One region of the Alishewanella sp. SMS8 genome, then DNA from elsewhere that is predicted to be linked to it. Evidence: predicted binding sites of a transcription regulator. Region 1 holds the regulator's gene; the other holds the start of a gene.

Region 1 (7,322 bases):
AAACCAAGAACGACAAGATAGCGATACTGGCGGTGGCATACACCATAGAGGCATAACCAAACAACGGTTTACGGGCGAAGGTTGGAATAATGGCGGAGATAATGCCAAAGGCTGGCAAAATCATGATGTACACTTCAGGGTGACCAAAGAACCAGAAAATATGCTGAAACAGCACGGGATCACCGCCACCGGCAGCATCAAAGAAACTGGTACCAAAAAATTTATCCGTCAACACCATGGTCACGGCACCTGCTAATACAGGCATAACCATAATCAGTAAGAACGCTGTGATAAACCACGTCCAGACAAACAATGGCATTTTCATCCATGTCATACCAGGAGCACGTAAATTCCAAATGGTGACGATCACGTTAATTGCCCCCATAATGGAAGAAATACCCATGATATGCACCGAAAACACAAACAGCGCCGTACTGTCACCGCTGTAGGTTGTCGATAACGGGGCATAGAACGTCCAGCCAAAACTGGGGCCACCGCCTGGCATAAATAAACTAAGTAAAAGGATCAAGAACGCAAAAGGTAAGATCCAAAAACTCCAGTTATTCATCCGTGGTAACGCCATATCTGGCGCACCAATCATCATTGGGATCATCCAATTAGCTAAACCGGTAAAGGCCGGCATTACCGCGCCAAATACCATAATTAAGCCATGCACTGTGGTCATTTGGTTAAAGAAGTGAGGTTCGACAAATTGCATACCCGGCTGGAATAACTCCAAACGAATAACCATTGCCATACTGCCGCCAAGGAAAAACATCACCAAAGCGAAAATAAGGTACATGCTGCCGATATCTTTGTGGTTCGTGGTAAACAACCAGCGTTTTATGCCGCTAGGTTTATGATCATGCGCATGATCATCATGTTCAGTAGTAATTGCTGACATCGGTTATTCTCCCTTGCCTTGCTGGACAGCGAACACATCGGCAGCCTGCACGGTATCACCGGTATTATTATCAAAAGCATTACGGGTATAGGTGATGACCGCTGCTAATTCTTTTAAGCTGAGTTGCTTACCAAATGCCTGCATCGCGGTACCCGGGCGACCATTAACCAACACATTAATATGGCCGTTGCGATCGTTAAGGATTAACTCGCTGCCTTTTAACGCAGGGAAAATACCAGGTAACCCCATGCCAGTAGCCTGATGACAGGCGACGCACCAACCTTGATAGATTTTTTCACCGGTACTCATTAACTCTGCCATGCTCATATTCATGGCAAGTAATTCTTGTTCGGCGGCTTTTTCACCGGCGATCCGCGTTTCTTCTTGCTGGATCCACGCTAAATAATCTTCTTCGCTTTTGGCGATCACCACGATTGGCATAAAGCCATGGTCTTTACCGCATAACTCAGTACATTGCCCACGATAAGTGCCAGGCTCGTCTACCCGAGTCCATGCTTCGTTAATAAAGCCAGGGTTCGCATCTTTTTTAATGGCAAATGCAGGTACCCACCACGAGTGAATCACATCATCTGAGGTCATTAAGAAGCGAATTTTTTTCCCAACAGGAATCACTAAAGGCCGATCGACCTCTAATAGATAGTTTTCACCCTTGGCCAGTTTATTGGCCACTTGCTCTCTGGGTGTCGCTAATAATGAAAAGTACTCAACATCGTGTTCAAGGTATTTATAATGCCATTTCCACTGCGAACCGGTAATTTGCACGGTCACATCGGCAGCAGAGGTGTCATCCATCGCCAATAGGGTGGTCGTGGCGGGAAATGCCATCACAACAAGAATAACGACCGGAATGGCCGTCCACAGAATTTCAACCTTGGTACTTTCATGAAATGAAGCCGGCTGCACCCCTCTTGCTTTGCGGTGAAGGATCATGGATACAAACATAATCCCAAACACCACTGCACCGATAGCACAACAAATCCAGAAGATGGTCATATGCAGTTGATAAACCTGCTGACTGATCTCCGTAGCGCCTTTGGTCATATTCAAAGGCATAGATGTTGATGCATTTGCCGATGCGGCAAAAAATAGGGTCGGCAGCGACCAAACCAGACAACGCGTGTTTGTCACTGTACTTCTCCTCTGTCATTTGCATTGCAAACTGCAGAAACCAAGAACACAGAACTACACGGCTTTTATGTAAACCTATCCTGACCGAATCTATGTGGTAAGTTTCGCAATTTCTTATTTTTATTATTTTTTGTGATTTCGAAGCAAGCGCTGAAACCAGCAACTGTTAACTTTAATTATTTTTTGAACAGTTACCGCTTAAGAATTGTCCAGTATGAGCGTTATGTAAACCCCTAAAATGCAAAAGCACCGATAAAACCCAGAGGTCATACCAGTGCAATTATAAATTAACTTGTTGAACAGCGACTATTTTATAGCCAACTGCCGTTACGGATCACACCTACAGCAAGGCCTTCAACGGCAAATTGCTGTTCACGTAAATCGATTTTAATCACCTCAAAATCTGGATTCTCAGGAAGCAATAAAACTTCATGTCCTTGCCGCTGAAAACGCTTTACCGTTACTTCATCATCGACACGGGCGACAATCACTTGGCCATGTTCTGCTTGAGTTGTTTTATGCACGGCTAACAGATCGCCATCGAGGATGCCGATATCTTGCATACTCATACCTTGTACCCGAAGTAAAAAGTCAGCATGGGGTTTAAATAAATGCGCATCAATTTGATAATGATTTTGTACATGCTCAGCGGCTAAAATAGGCTGACCAGCGGCAACTTTGCCCACCAAAGGCAAACCCAATTGCTCGGGAGCGGAATCGTCTTCCAATAAACGGATCCCTCGCGAGGTACCGGGCATCATTTCCAGTACCCCCTTTTTAGCTAAGGCTTTGAGATGTTCTTCCGCTGCATTGGCAGATTTAAAACCTAAACGCAGCGCAATCTCGGCACGCGTGGGTGGCATTCCGGTTTCTTGTTGGTAATCTTTGATTAATTGCAGAATTTCGGCCTGACGAGGCGTTAATGGTCTCATAATGCTGGCTACCTATACAGTAAGTACTGTCAGTATATACAGCCTTTTTCGAAATGCCAAGCGTTGTTCTGCAGCTGAATTTGCCAGCTTACGCAGCTGTGGTATTCTTAGCACTGTTCAGTTTGCTCGGTATCATTATGTTCTCAAGCTTGTCGTTACTGACCTTATTATTAAAATGGCCTATTCGCCTACTCGTTAAATTCAAAATCGTTCCTGATAACCCCCTACAACAACTGGGAGTTAATAAAGAACGGCCATTATTTTATATATGCCACACCGAATCAGCCAGTGATGTCGCCACGCTGCGTCGCGTTTGCCAGCAACTAGCCTTGCCCGATCCGCTTAGCCATGTCGAACTGCGGGGGCAGAAATTATCACGCATCTTATTTCTCGAAAAACCTCACCAAATCATTGGTGGCCGCAGCGATACCCGTGCATTAAAGCAAGGACAAACATTACTCGCGGCTCATTTAGCCAACCCCAAATTACAGGCACAGCTGATGCCGATCTCGATCTTATGGGGTCGTGCACCAGGTAAGGAAGACAGTATTAAATGGTTACTGGGGGAAGCACATTCACCTAACTGGTTAGCTAAGTTACTGATTGTATTTATCTCAGGTCGACACACGCTGGTGCGCTTAAGTAAACCAGTAGATCTACAACAAATGGCTGGACAATTTGGCGCTGAAGCCAGCACTGCCAGAAAACTGCTGCGCATGTCACGGATCCACTTTTATCGACAGAGACTGGCAGCAACAGGGCCAAAACTGATGAACCGCAGTCAGTTATTTAATGCGCTATTAGCCACGCCTGCGGTTAAAAAAGCCATCGCCGATGAAGCGGCTAACCGCAATGGAGATTACGCCGCAGCGCGACAAGAAGCTCGCAAATTACTGCAAGAGATTGCAGCCGATTACCGCACGTCAACTTTACGTTTTGGTGATCGTATTCTGACATGGTTATGGCAAAAGCTTTATGCTGGCATTAAGGTCAATAATGTCGACACTTTGCGCGATCTGGCGCAAAAAGGACATGAAATTGTTTATGTACCTTGCCATCGAAGTCATATGGATTACTTGCTACTCAGTTATATTATTTATCATCAGGGGTTAGTGCCACCGCATATCGCCGCAGGCATTAACTTAAATTTCTGGCCTGCAGGCACGATTTTTCGTCGTGGCGGGGCATTTTTTATTCGACGCAGTTTCAGTGGCAATAAGTTGTATTCAACCGTTTTTCGCGAATATTTAAGCTTGCTGTTTATGAAAGGTTATGCGGTGAAGTACTACACCGAAGGTGGCCGTAGTCGCACGGGACGTTTATTAAACCCTAAAACCGGCATGCTGGCGATGACCCTACAATCAATGCTGCGTGGCATCGATCGCCCCGTTACTTTAGTGCCGGTTTATCTGGGTTATGAGCATGTCATGGAAGTAAACACTTACCTCAGTGAATTGCAGGGCTCTGGCAAGAAAAAGGAATCGGTTGGTGGTGTACTTAAGGCGATCCGTAATTTACGCGATTATGGCTTTGGCTATGTTAATTTTGGCGAACCCATTTCACTCAATCACTATTTAACGCAGCAAATACCGGATTGGAAAAGCGAGATTAATTCTCTTGAAGCGCCTAAACCGCAGTGGCTGAACCCGCTGGTGGCTAAATTGTCTGAGCAAATTATGCGACATATCAATCAGGCCGCGGCACTGAATAGCATTAATTTGCTGTCACTGGCGCTATTAGCCAGCGATAAACAAGCCATTAGTCGGCAAGAGCTGATCCAGCAACTTGACTGCTACCTGCAACTCCAGCAAGGCGCGCCCTATCATACCTTGGTGACACTGCCGCATATGTCTGCCGCAGACATGATTGATCATGCCCTGCAGATGAAAAAAATCCAAGTCAGTCGGGATAGTTTCGGTGATGTCATCAGCTTAACGCCAGCTAATACCGTATTGATGAGCTATTATCGCAATAATATTCTGCATTTATTTATTATCCCAGCCATCTTAGCCTCAGCCGTTTTACATCAACAACAAACGAGCCAAAGCCAGCTAATTCGTATTGCCGAACAATTGTATAGTTTGCTGCGCCAGGAATTATTTTTGTACGTACCCTCGGTAGGCAACTACGTAAAAACCATCTTGCAACAATTTATGCATCAGGGTTTAGTCCGGTTAGATGATGAGTATTATCGTGCGCCCTCTCAACACAGTCGCGAATATGTGATGCTGGAGCTGCTCGCACATAATGCCGAGCATACTTTACAGCGTTATGCTGTGGTCTTTAATTTATTGCGCGCGCATGGCCCATTAGATCGTGCAGATTTAGAGCAGCAAAGCCATCAGTTGGCGCAACGCTTGCTAACACTACACGGTATTAATGCGCCGGAATACTACGATAAAAACTTATTCGCCACGTTAAGTCAGGCACTAAAACAGGCAGGCTATACTCAGTTGGATCAAGACAACCGAGTATGTGCCACGGCAGAGCTTAGCACCCTATCTCAAACCGTGAATGTGCTGCTTCGCAGTGACGTACTGCAAAGTATTAATAGCATTATGCCGAAAGAATGTCGGGCTTAATCAGCACTGGCATACTCGCGAATAACGCCCTGTTGAATGGTGGTTGCTACAAGGCGGCCCTCACGCGTAAAGAAGTGGCCGTGCACCAAACCACGGCCGCCTGATGCCGCAGGGCTATCTACTGCATATAACAACCAGTCATCAAAGCGGAAATCATGGTGAAACCACATGGCATGATCAATCGTGGCCACTTGCATGTTTGGCGCTAAAAATGAGCGACCATGCGGTTGCAGTGCCGTGGGTAAAAAATTAAAGTCAGAGGCATAAGCTAAGAGATATTTATGCACGCGTAAATCATCCGGCATATTGCCATTAGCTTTAAACCAAACAAAACGCTTAGCGGCACTCACTTGTGGCGAAAAAGGGTTTTGAAAATCGACAGGTCGCATTTCAATCGGTTTTTCGCAGATAAATTTACTGCGTAACTTCTCTGGAATTTGTGTCGCATGTTGCTGATAAAAGTCTAAATCAGAAACTAATTCTTCCGGTGCCGGTACTTCGGGCATGGCAATTTGATGCTCAAAACCCACTTCACCGGTTTGAAACGACGCGGTCATATAAAAAATGGGTTTGCCAAATTGAATAGCGCTGATCCGTCTGGTGCTAAAACTCTTACCATCGCGGATGTTTTCTACTTCATAGACAATCGGTTTGCTGGCATCACCGGGTCTTAAAAAATAAGAGTGAAACGAATGGATTTTGCGCTCTTCAGGTAAGGTTTCTTTCGCCGCAGATAATGCCTGCCCCATTACTTGGCCACCAAACACCGCTTTGAAGCCTAAATCTTGACTTTGGCCACGATATAACCCTAACTCAATGCTTTCTAGCTTCAGTAAAGACAATAGATTTGCTAATACCTGACTCATATTCCGGCCTGTTCCATGATAAAAGTCCTGTTATTCTGCCGTAATTCATGGAGACTGGCAAAATGAACTATTGGATTTTTAAAACAGAACCGGCCGAATGTAGCATTGATGACTTTGCTAATGCCCCAGAACAAGCTATTGTTTGGGAGGGTGTGCGCAATTATCAGGCACGTAACTTTTTACGAGATGCCGTAAAAATTGGCGACCAAGTGCTGATCTATCATTCCAGTTGCCGCGTTATAGGTTTGGCAGGAATAGTAGAAGTTGTCCGGGCGGCTTACGCTGATCCCAGTCAGTTTCAAACTGACAGCCCATACTATGATAAAACAGCAACAACTGAGCAACCGCGATGGACCGCCGTGGATTTGCGATATTTGACACGATTCTCGCAAGTGGTCAGGTTGGACAAAATCAAAAGCTCAGTTATGATGAAAAATCACTCGTTAACCCAACGAGGAAATCGTTTATCTGTCATGCCGTTATCTAAAGAACAGTGGCAATCATTACTTGATTTACAGTAATGCAGTGCAGATTAATCGATCTTAACCATCTTGGAGCCCAGTATGTTTGCAACTCAGTCACAAGAAAGGCGCCGGATTAATAGGGACATTGATTATTTTTGGCAACAACTTAGCTTAGCTCAGAAATTTGCTGTTTCTGAACTGCAGCGGTATGGTTACCAATTACAGTTTGTTAGGAATATGGCATTTGGAAAAATTGCGGTGCTTGATTTTGATGGCAAGCTGGCAGCCATTGATCATCATGGTGAAATAGATACCGCACCCAATATTGTCTTACGTCATTAAATTTGTTTGCCTGCTGCTTATTACAGCTTCGCTTCAGGTTTAAAATAAGTATGCCGGCACTTGCCGGCATACTTATTTAGACT
Region 2 (7,322 bases), on a different contig from region 1:
GCCACCGCCGCTTTCACTGTTTTAGCGCGATCGGCCGCTGAAATACCGGTGGTCACGCCTTCTGCAGCTTCAATGGATACCGTGAAGTTGGTAGCAAACGGTGATTTATTGGCATCGACCATTAAGGGTAAGTTGAGTTGCTGGCAGCGTTTTTTCGATAAGGTTAAACAAATTAAGCCACGACCAAACTTTGCCATAAAATTGATGGCAGCAGGCGTGACATACTCGGCGGCCATCACCAAATCGCCTTCATTCTCGCGATCTTCATCATCCATCAAAATAACCATTTTACCTTGGCGGATATCTTCAATAATTTCTGCAGGTGTATTCAGTTGCATAGCTAACCTTCTTTATAAAAACCCGCGTTGCGCTAACAACGCCAGATCAACACCTGTTGTAGGGGCAGGTGTTTTAGTATGGAGTAAGCGTTCTAAATAACGCGCGATCAGATCTACCTCTATATGGACCAAGCTGCCTTTTTGCAACTGCAGCAATGTCGTTTGCGCAGCCGTATGCGGCACTATCGTTAAACGAAAGGCTGTGGCACTTAATTCATTTACGGTTAGGCTGACGCCATCAATGGTTACCGAACCTTTATGTGCTAAATAAGGGGCTAACGCCGCAGGCATAGCAAACCAGAGTTGCCAGGCGCGCGCGGTTTTTTCAATACGCAGCAGCTCGGTTACGCCATCAACGTGACCACTGACCAGATGACCACCTAATCGACCGGTGGCTAATAAGGCTTTTTCTAAATTCACTCTCTGTCCCACCTGATACTGACTAAAGCGGGTTAAGGCGAGTGTTTCAGCGGATACATCAGCGACAAAACCTTGGGCTAGCAATTTGGTAACGGTAAGACAGACCCCATTGCTGGCAATACTGTCCCCTAACTGCACATCGCTAAAATCTAACTGCTCACTGTGGATCTGCACTTCTAAATCGCCGCCTTTAGCGGTTAAGTGGCTAATGTGACCTGTGGCAGCAATAATACCGGTAAACATATCAGCTCTCTTTTGTTGGGTTGGCAACAGTTGCTGTAGTGGGCTTCGCCCGAATTCGAATATCGTTGCCGAGTTGGTGTACATCCAGCAGTGTTAAATGCGGTACTGCGGTTAATTGTTGGAAATCGCCCAATTTCGCTAAGGGTTGAGCACAGTCACCCAACAGGAGTGGCGCTTGATACAAGATCAATTCATCGACTAAACCGTGCTGCAATAAGGCCCCGGCTAGGGTGCTGCCAGCTTCCGTCCAAACACTGTTGATCTGCTGCTGATGTAACACTTTAAGCAAAGCCGATAAATCGAATTGGCCTGATGGCAACAATGCAACAGGCCATTGCGTTACCGCAACCGCACTGGCGCTAAGTTGTTTTGCCGCTTGTCTGCCGTCATAGCAAATTAACACCGCGCCACCTTGGCTAAACAAGGCTTCAGTCCCCGTTAAACGCTGTTGCCGATCCAAAATGACACGCAGTGGCTGGCGAAGGCTACCATCGGCTAAACAGCTAATGGCCTCGCTGGCGGTTTGTCGCACGGTTAAGCGTGCATTGTCGGCTAATACCGTGCTCGCCGTTGATAAAATCGCGCTGCTCTGCGCTCGAAACTGCTGCACATCATCACGCGCAACCTCCCCGGTTAACCACTGACTTACGCCATTAGCTAGCGCGGTGCGACCATCTAAACTGGCGGCCATTTTGAGCCAGACATAAGGTCGTTGACGTTCCATCCGACTGAGAAAACCCGGATTGAGCGCCCGGGCGGCGTTCGTAAGCAAACCATGCTGCACGCTGATCCCTGCGCTTTCGAGGATAGCGACGCCTTTGCCTGCCACCAGTGGATTCGGATCTAACATGGCAATCACCACGCGACTGACCCCAGCTTTCACTAACGCTTCGGCACAAGGCGGGGTGCGACCATAATGCGCACAAGGCTCTAACGTGACATAACAAGTCGCGCCTGCTGCCGCAGAGCCGGCTTGTTGTAAAGCATACACTTCGGCATGGCCCTGCCCCGCTTGTCGATGATAGCCTTGCCCTATAACCTGAGCGTTTTTCACCAACACCGCACCCACATTAGGATTAGGATCGGTGGTGAAACGCCCAGCCGCAGCTAAGCTTAACGCCAGCGTCATATACTGATGATCGGCTTCTGAAAAGGACACCGTTACTTCTCTCCCAAGCGGGCAATTTCCTCGCCAAACTCACGAATATCTTTGAATGAGCGATACACGGAAGCAAAGCGCACATAGGCCACTTTATCGACTTTAACTAACTCATCCATAATTAAATTACCCAGCAAATGACTACCGACTTCACGTTCGCCCGTTGCACGTAATTGCGATTTAATTTTATGGATCAGCTGTTCGATTTCTTCGGTAGATACCGGGCGTTTTTCTAACGAACGCAATAAGCCATTGCGTAATTTATCTTCGTTAAAAGGTTCACGCGAACCATCACGCTTAATAATGCGTGGCATTACCAGTTCGGCAGCTTCAAAGGTCGTAAAACGTTCATGGCAAGCTAGACATTCACGACGCCGGCGCACTTGATGACCGTCGGCGACTAAACGAGAATCAATGACTTTGGTGTCATCCGCGTTACAAAAGGGACAAAACATGCTGAGCTCTCTATATCACCCTATCGGGACTTTTTGAGATGGCCGGATAAAATAATGGCCGCAATTGCGGCCATCATAACATGTTATTTTAGTTTACGCATAAACTGGGAAACGGCTACATACCTCAGAAACACGGGCTCTAACGGATGCAATAACCGCTTCATCACCACGGCTGTCTAACACTTCACAAATCAGTGTGGCGACTAAACGTGCTTCAGCTTCTTTAAAGCCACGACGGGTAATAGCCGGAGTACCAATTCGTAAGCCACTGGTCACAAAAGGTGAACGTGGGTCGTTAGGCACTGAGTTTTTATTAACGGTAATGTGCGCTAAACCTAACCACGCATCCGCTTCTTTACCGGTAATATCTTTGTCGATGAGATCCATCAAGAACAGGTGGTTTTCCGTACCGCCTGATACCACTTTATAACCGCGAGAGATCATCTCAGCACACATGGCTTTGGCATTTAGTAACACTTGTTGCTGATACACTTTAAATTCAGGCTGTAAGGCTTCTTTAAAGGCTACTGCTTTTGCCGCAATAACGTGCATTAAAGGGCCGCCTTGGCCGCCTGGGAACACCGCTGAGTTTAACTTTTTCTCAATGGCTTCGTTTTTACGCGCCAAAATTAAACCACCACGTGGACCGGCTAAGGTTTTGTGCGTTGTCGTTGTCACGACATCAGCAATAGGTACGGGGTTTGGATATAAACCCGCCGCCACTAAACCGGCAACGTGCGCCATATCAACCAGTAAGTATGCACCGACTTTATCCGCGATATCACGGAAACGCTGCCAATCAACAATACCGGAATAAGCAGAGAAACCAGCAATAATCAGCTTAGGTTTGTGTTCTAGCGCTAAGGCTTCGGCTTGATCATAATCAATCACGCCGGTTTCGGGATGTAGGCCATATTGCACAGCATGATAAAGTTTACCGGATGAGCTGACACTCGCACCGTGCGTTAAGTGACCGCCATGCGCTAAGCTCATACCTAAAATGGTATCGCCAGCGTTTAATAACGCTAAAAATACCGCTGAGTTAGCTTGTGAGCCAGAGTGTGGCTGTACGTTAGCGTAGTCAGCACCAAACAATTCTTTGGCACGTGCAATGGCTAAATCTTCGGCTAAATCAACATATTCACAACCACCGTAGTAACGCTTATGCGGATAACCTTCGGCATATTTATTCGTTAACTGTGAACCTTGCGCCTGCAATACCCGAGGGCTGGCATAGTTTTCTGAAGCGATAAGCTCGATATGGGCTTCTTGACGTTCAGTTTCTTGTACCATGGATTGCCATAATTCCGGATCGAAATCTGCAATATTCATTTCACGCTTTAACATGCTTTCTCCTGCGCGCGGCTACCACGCTGATCGATTGACAACAGTCTAAAAATTGTTGGTTATTCTACTCTTATTTTTTAATTCTTGCACTGAAAAAACAGACATCCAGACAGCTAAATGAAATGAAGTCTAAAAAAATCTTACTGGCTGTGCAGAAATACTGCCACTTGCTTTACAACGTGTTACAAGGGGCGTAAATTACTGGTTATTCATACAGCGCTATTTACAGCAGGATTATGTCGCATCGAAAAATTATCCATTTAGACATGGATTGCTTCTTTGCCGCGGTTGAAATGCGCGACAACCCTGCCCTGCGGCATATTCCGTTAGCTATTGGCGGTAGTCGATCTGAACGCGGCGTGATTGCCACCTGCAATTATCCGGCTCGGGCTTTTGGTGTGCGCTCCGCCATGCCGACACATGAAGCCTTAAAGCGTTGCCCGCATCTAACCTTAATGCGTGGGAGCATGGATAAATACAAAGCCGTTAGCCAACAGATCCAAAGCATATTTCGCCGTTATACCGAGCACGTCGAACCACTTTCTTTAGATGAAGCCTATTTAGATGTCACCGATTGTAAGCAATTTAAAGCCAGCGCCACGCTGATTGCTGCGGATATTCGCCGCACGGTGTTAGCAGAAACCGGTTTAACCGTTTCTGCTGGGGTAGCGCCCAATAAATTTCTCGCCAAAATCGCCAGTGATGAACAAAAACCCGATGGTTTATTTGTGATCCCACCCGAGGCCATCAACGATTTTGTTCTGCAACTCGCCCTGCGCAAAATCCCTGGTGTTGGGGTAAAAACCGCAGACAAACTTGCCAAGCTCGGATTTCATTTTTGCCGTGATATTTGTCAGCCAGGTGAAGAGATCAGTACAGAGCGACTTGCCTTGTTATCTCGGCATTTTGGCAGCTTCGCCGCTACGTTAATTAAACGCAGCCAAGGTATTGATGAACGCCCGGTCCGGCAAGATCGTGAACGTAAATCGATCGGTGTAGAACAGACATTGCCGAACGACATCGCGGACTTAGAGCAAGCCGAACAAGAAATGCTACAGTTATTACCCACCTTAGAGCAGCGTTTAGCGCAAAGCGGTAAAGCGGCATTACTACAAAAAATTGGCGTGAAATTAAAATTCAGTGATTTTCGGCAAACGACAGTAGAAACCCAATGTCATCGTTTAGATCCGCGCTTATTGGCACAACTATTAGCGCAGGCTTGGCAACGCAGGCAAGAACACAGCGTGCGCTTAATTGGCATACAACTGGGCTTTAAATCGGCTTGTCATGAACAATTAGCCCTACCGTTAGAAGGCACCACTTTTTAAAGGCGTAACTTAGGCAAGGTATTCGGCAATAAAAAAGCCGGCGCTAAGGCCGGCTCTTTAAAATCTTTACTAATTAACCGATAACAGTTACGTTTTCAGCCTGTGGGCCTTTTTGGCCTTCAGTAACGATAAAGGTCACTTGTTGGCCTTCAACTAACGTTTTACGGCCTGTACCGTTGATAGCGCGGAAGTGAACAAAAACATCTTTACCGCCTTCACGCTCGATAAAACCAAAACCTTTATCTTCATTGAACCACTTAACTGTACCAGAAATTAACTGTGACATAACACTCTCTTACTTTAACAAATTTTGCCGAAATTCCGGCGACTTAAATAATACCGGCCACGTCATCGAGCTGATACTTACTTCGACCGCATTATCAGGGATGCTGATTAAGTGGTCAATATAAATACCGAGACGAACAGAAAATAGTTTTCTGTTGGGCCGTTCCAGCAAGGACTGCTAAGCCTTACTTACTCAGTGTAGCAGTAATGTGGAAAAAACCATCAATCTTGTGGTGTTTTTTTACGTCGCACGGGCGCCGAGCCGTCATCGCCACCTTGGAAGAACACCTTTGCCGGTGCTTTTTTCACCGTTTTCGCGCTGGGCTTGCCCGAGTGTTTAGCTTTCGTGGAGCTTTTAGCTGACTTCGCTGCCGCTTTACCGGCTTTTTCTACTGGCTCGGTTGGGCCTTTGAAGCGCGCCACTAAACCCTCCACCTCGCTAAACTCTGCAGGCCGGCGTAAAAAACCTTCAATTTTTTGCAGTGATGCCCAATCTTTTGGCCCGACTAAGGAAATAGCCTGCCCCTTCGCACCGGCACGACCTGTCCGACCGATCCGATGCACATATTCTTCGGGGTGTTTTGGCAAGTCAAAATTGATAACATGAGTCACTTGCAGTAAATCTAGGCCACGCGAGGCTAAGTCAGTGGTCACTAACACTTGATATTTACCGGCTGCGAATTGCTGCATCACCGCATTACGTTGGCCTTGGTTTAACCGAGCACTTAAGCCCATGGCGCTAAAACCGTTATCAACACACACGGTCGCTAGGCGCTCGGCATCGTCACGAGTGGCGGTAAAGATAATGAGCTGTTTCACCGGCTCGTGTTTGAGCACATGTGCTAATAAGGCTTCTTTGTGCGTGAGGTTATCGGCAAACATAAATTGCTGCTGAATATCACTGTGCTGCTCATGCCCACTGCCTAAGGCAACCCGAAACGGGTTTTTTAATAAGGCAACCGTTAGCTCATCAACTTCAGTGTGATCTAAGGTTGCTGAAAACAATAAGGTTTGACGTAATCGATGCTCGGCGGCTTTATTAATAGCATTTAATTGCGGCATAAAGCCCAAGTCTAACATGCGATCCGCTTCATCTAAGATCAGCATTTCTAAGCCTTGCAGAAACACTGACTTGTGCTCTAGATGATCTAAAAAACGCCCAGGCGTCGCCACTATGACGGTCGGCTGGCGTTTTAATAGCTTCTCTTGATCATTAAAATTCTCGCCGCCCACAATTAATGCTGCGGTAACAGGCGTATTTGACACAAACAAGCGTAATTGTGCATACACCTGTTTTGCCAATTCGCGGGTGGGTGCCAAAATTAACGCACGGGCATCTTGCTTAGACAAAGGGCGGCTTTTCAACAGCCGCTGCATCATCGGTAACAAATAAGCCAGGGTCTTACCCGAACCGGTTTTGGACGAGACCATCAGATCACGGCCCACCAATACTGCAGGGATAGCTTCTTGCTGAATTTCTGTAGGCGTGGCAAAGCCTAAATGTTGTACCGAGCGCAATAATCGCGGGTCCAGCCCTAAGTCCTGAAAAACCAAAATATACCTCTCTTTACGATAGGCACCTATGATACCTCAACTGACAGATTTGAGTTAGTGCCCTGTGTCGAGCTAGTATAAGCAATATTCCCGTAATTCGTTAAGAGTAACCTCATGAGTAATGCCTTTAAAGAGCAACTGCTTAAAGCCGGTTTAGCCGACCCGAAAAAACTAAAAGCGGCAAAAAAGCAAC

What was found. Region 1 encodes LexA, which represses DNA repair genes until DNA is damaged. Its sites were predicted from a motif close to TACTGTATNNNNATACAGTA; they were not measured.
Region 2: a site for LexA is predicted at 4,162-4,181, ahead of dinB (DNA polymerase IV). Genes of this name have one in related genera too.

What each region holds. Positions count from the first base shown of each region.
Region 1 is NZ_JAPJEA010000005.1:61,679-69,000, forward strand. Features, by position in the region: gene ctaD (cytochrome c oxidase subunit I) at 1-904, opposite strand, end outside; gene coxB (cytochrome c oxidase subunit II) at 908-1,978, opposite strand; gene lexA (transcriptional repressor LexA) at 2,365-2,985, opposite strand; gene plsB (glycerol-3-phosphate 1-O-acyltransferase PlsB) at 3,066-5,567, shown strand; gene tesB (acyl-CoA thioesterase II) at 5,564-6,433, opposite strand; gene ORJ01_RS14165 (EVE domain-containing protein) at 6,496-6,954, shown strand; gene ORJ01_RS14170 (hypothetical protein) at 6,997-7,239, shown strand.
Region 2 is NZ_JAPJEA010000001.1:629,160-636,481, forward strand. Features, by position in the region: gene ribBA (bifunctional 3,4-dihydroxy-2-butanone-4-phosphate synthase/GTP cyclohydrolase II) at 1-338, opposite strand, end outside; gene ORJ01_RS02800 (riboflavin synthase) at 351-1,001, opposite strand; gene ribD (bifunctional diaminohydroxyphosphoribosylaminopyrimidine deaminase/5-amino-6-(5-phosphoribosylamino)uracil reductase RibD) at 1,003-2,160, opposite strand; gene nrdR (transcriptional regulator NrdR) at 2,163-2,615, opposite strand; gene glyA (serine hydroxymethyltransferase) at 2,709-3,962, opposite strand; gene dinB (DNA polymerase IV) at 4,199-5,290, shown strand; gene ORJ01_RS02825 (cold-shock protein) at 5,364-5,576, opposite strand; gene ORJ01_RS02830 (DEAD/DEAH box helicase) at 5,798-7,129, opposite strand; gene ORJ01_RS02835 (DUF2058 domain-containing protein) at 7,244-7,322, shown strand, end outside.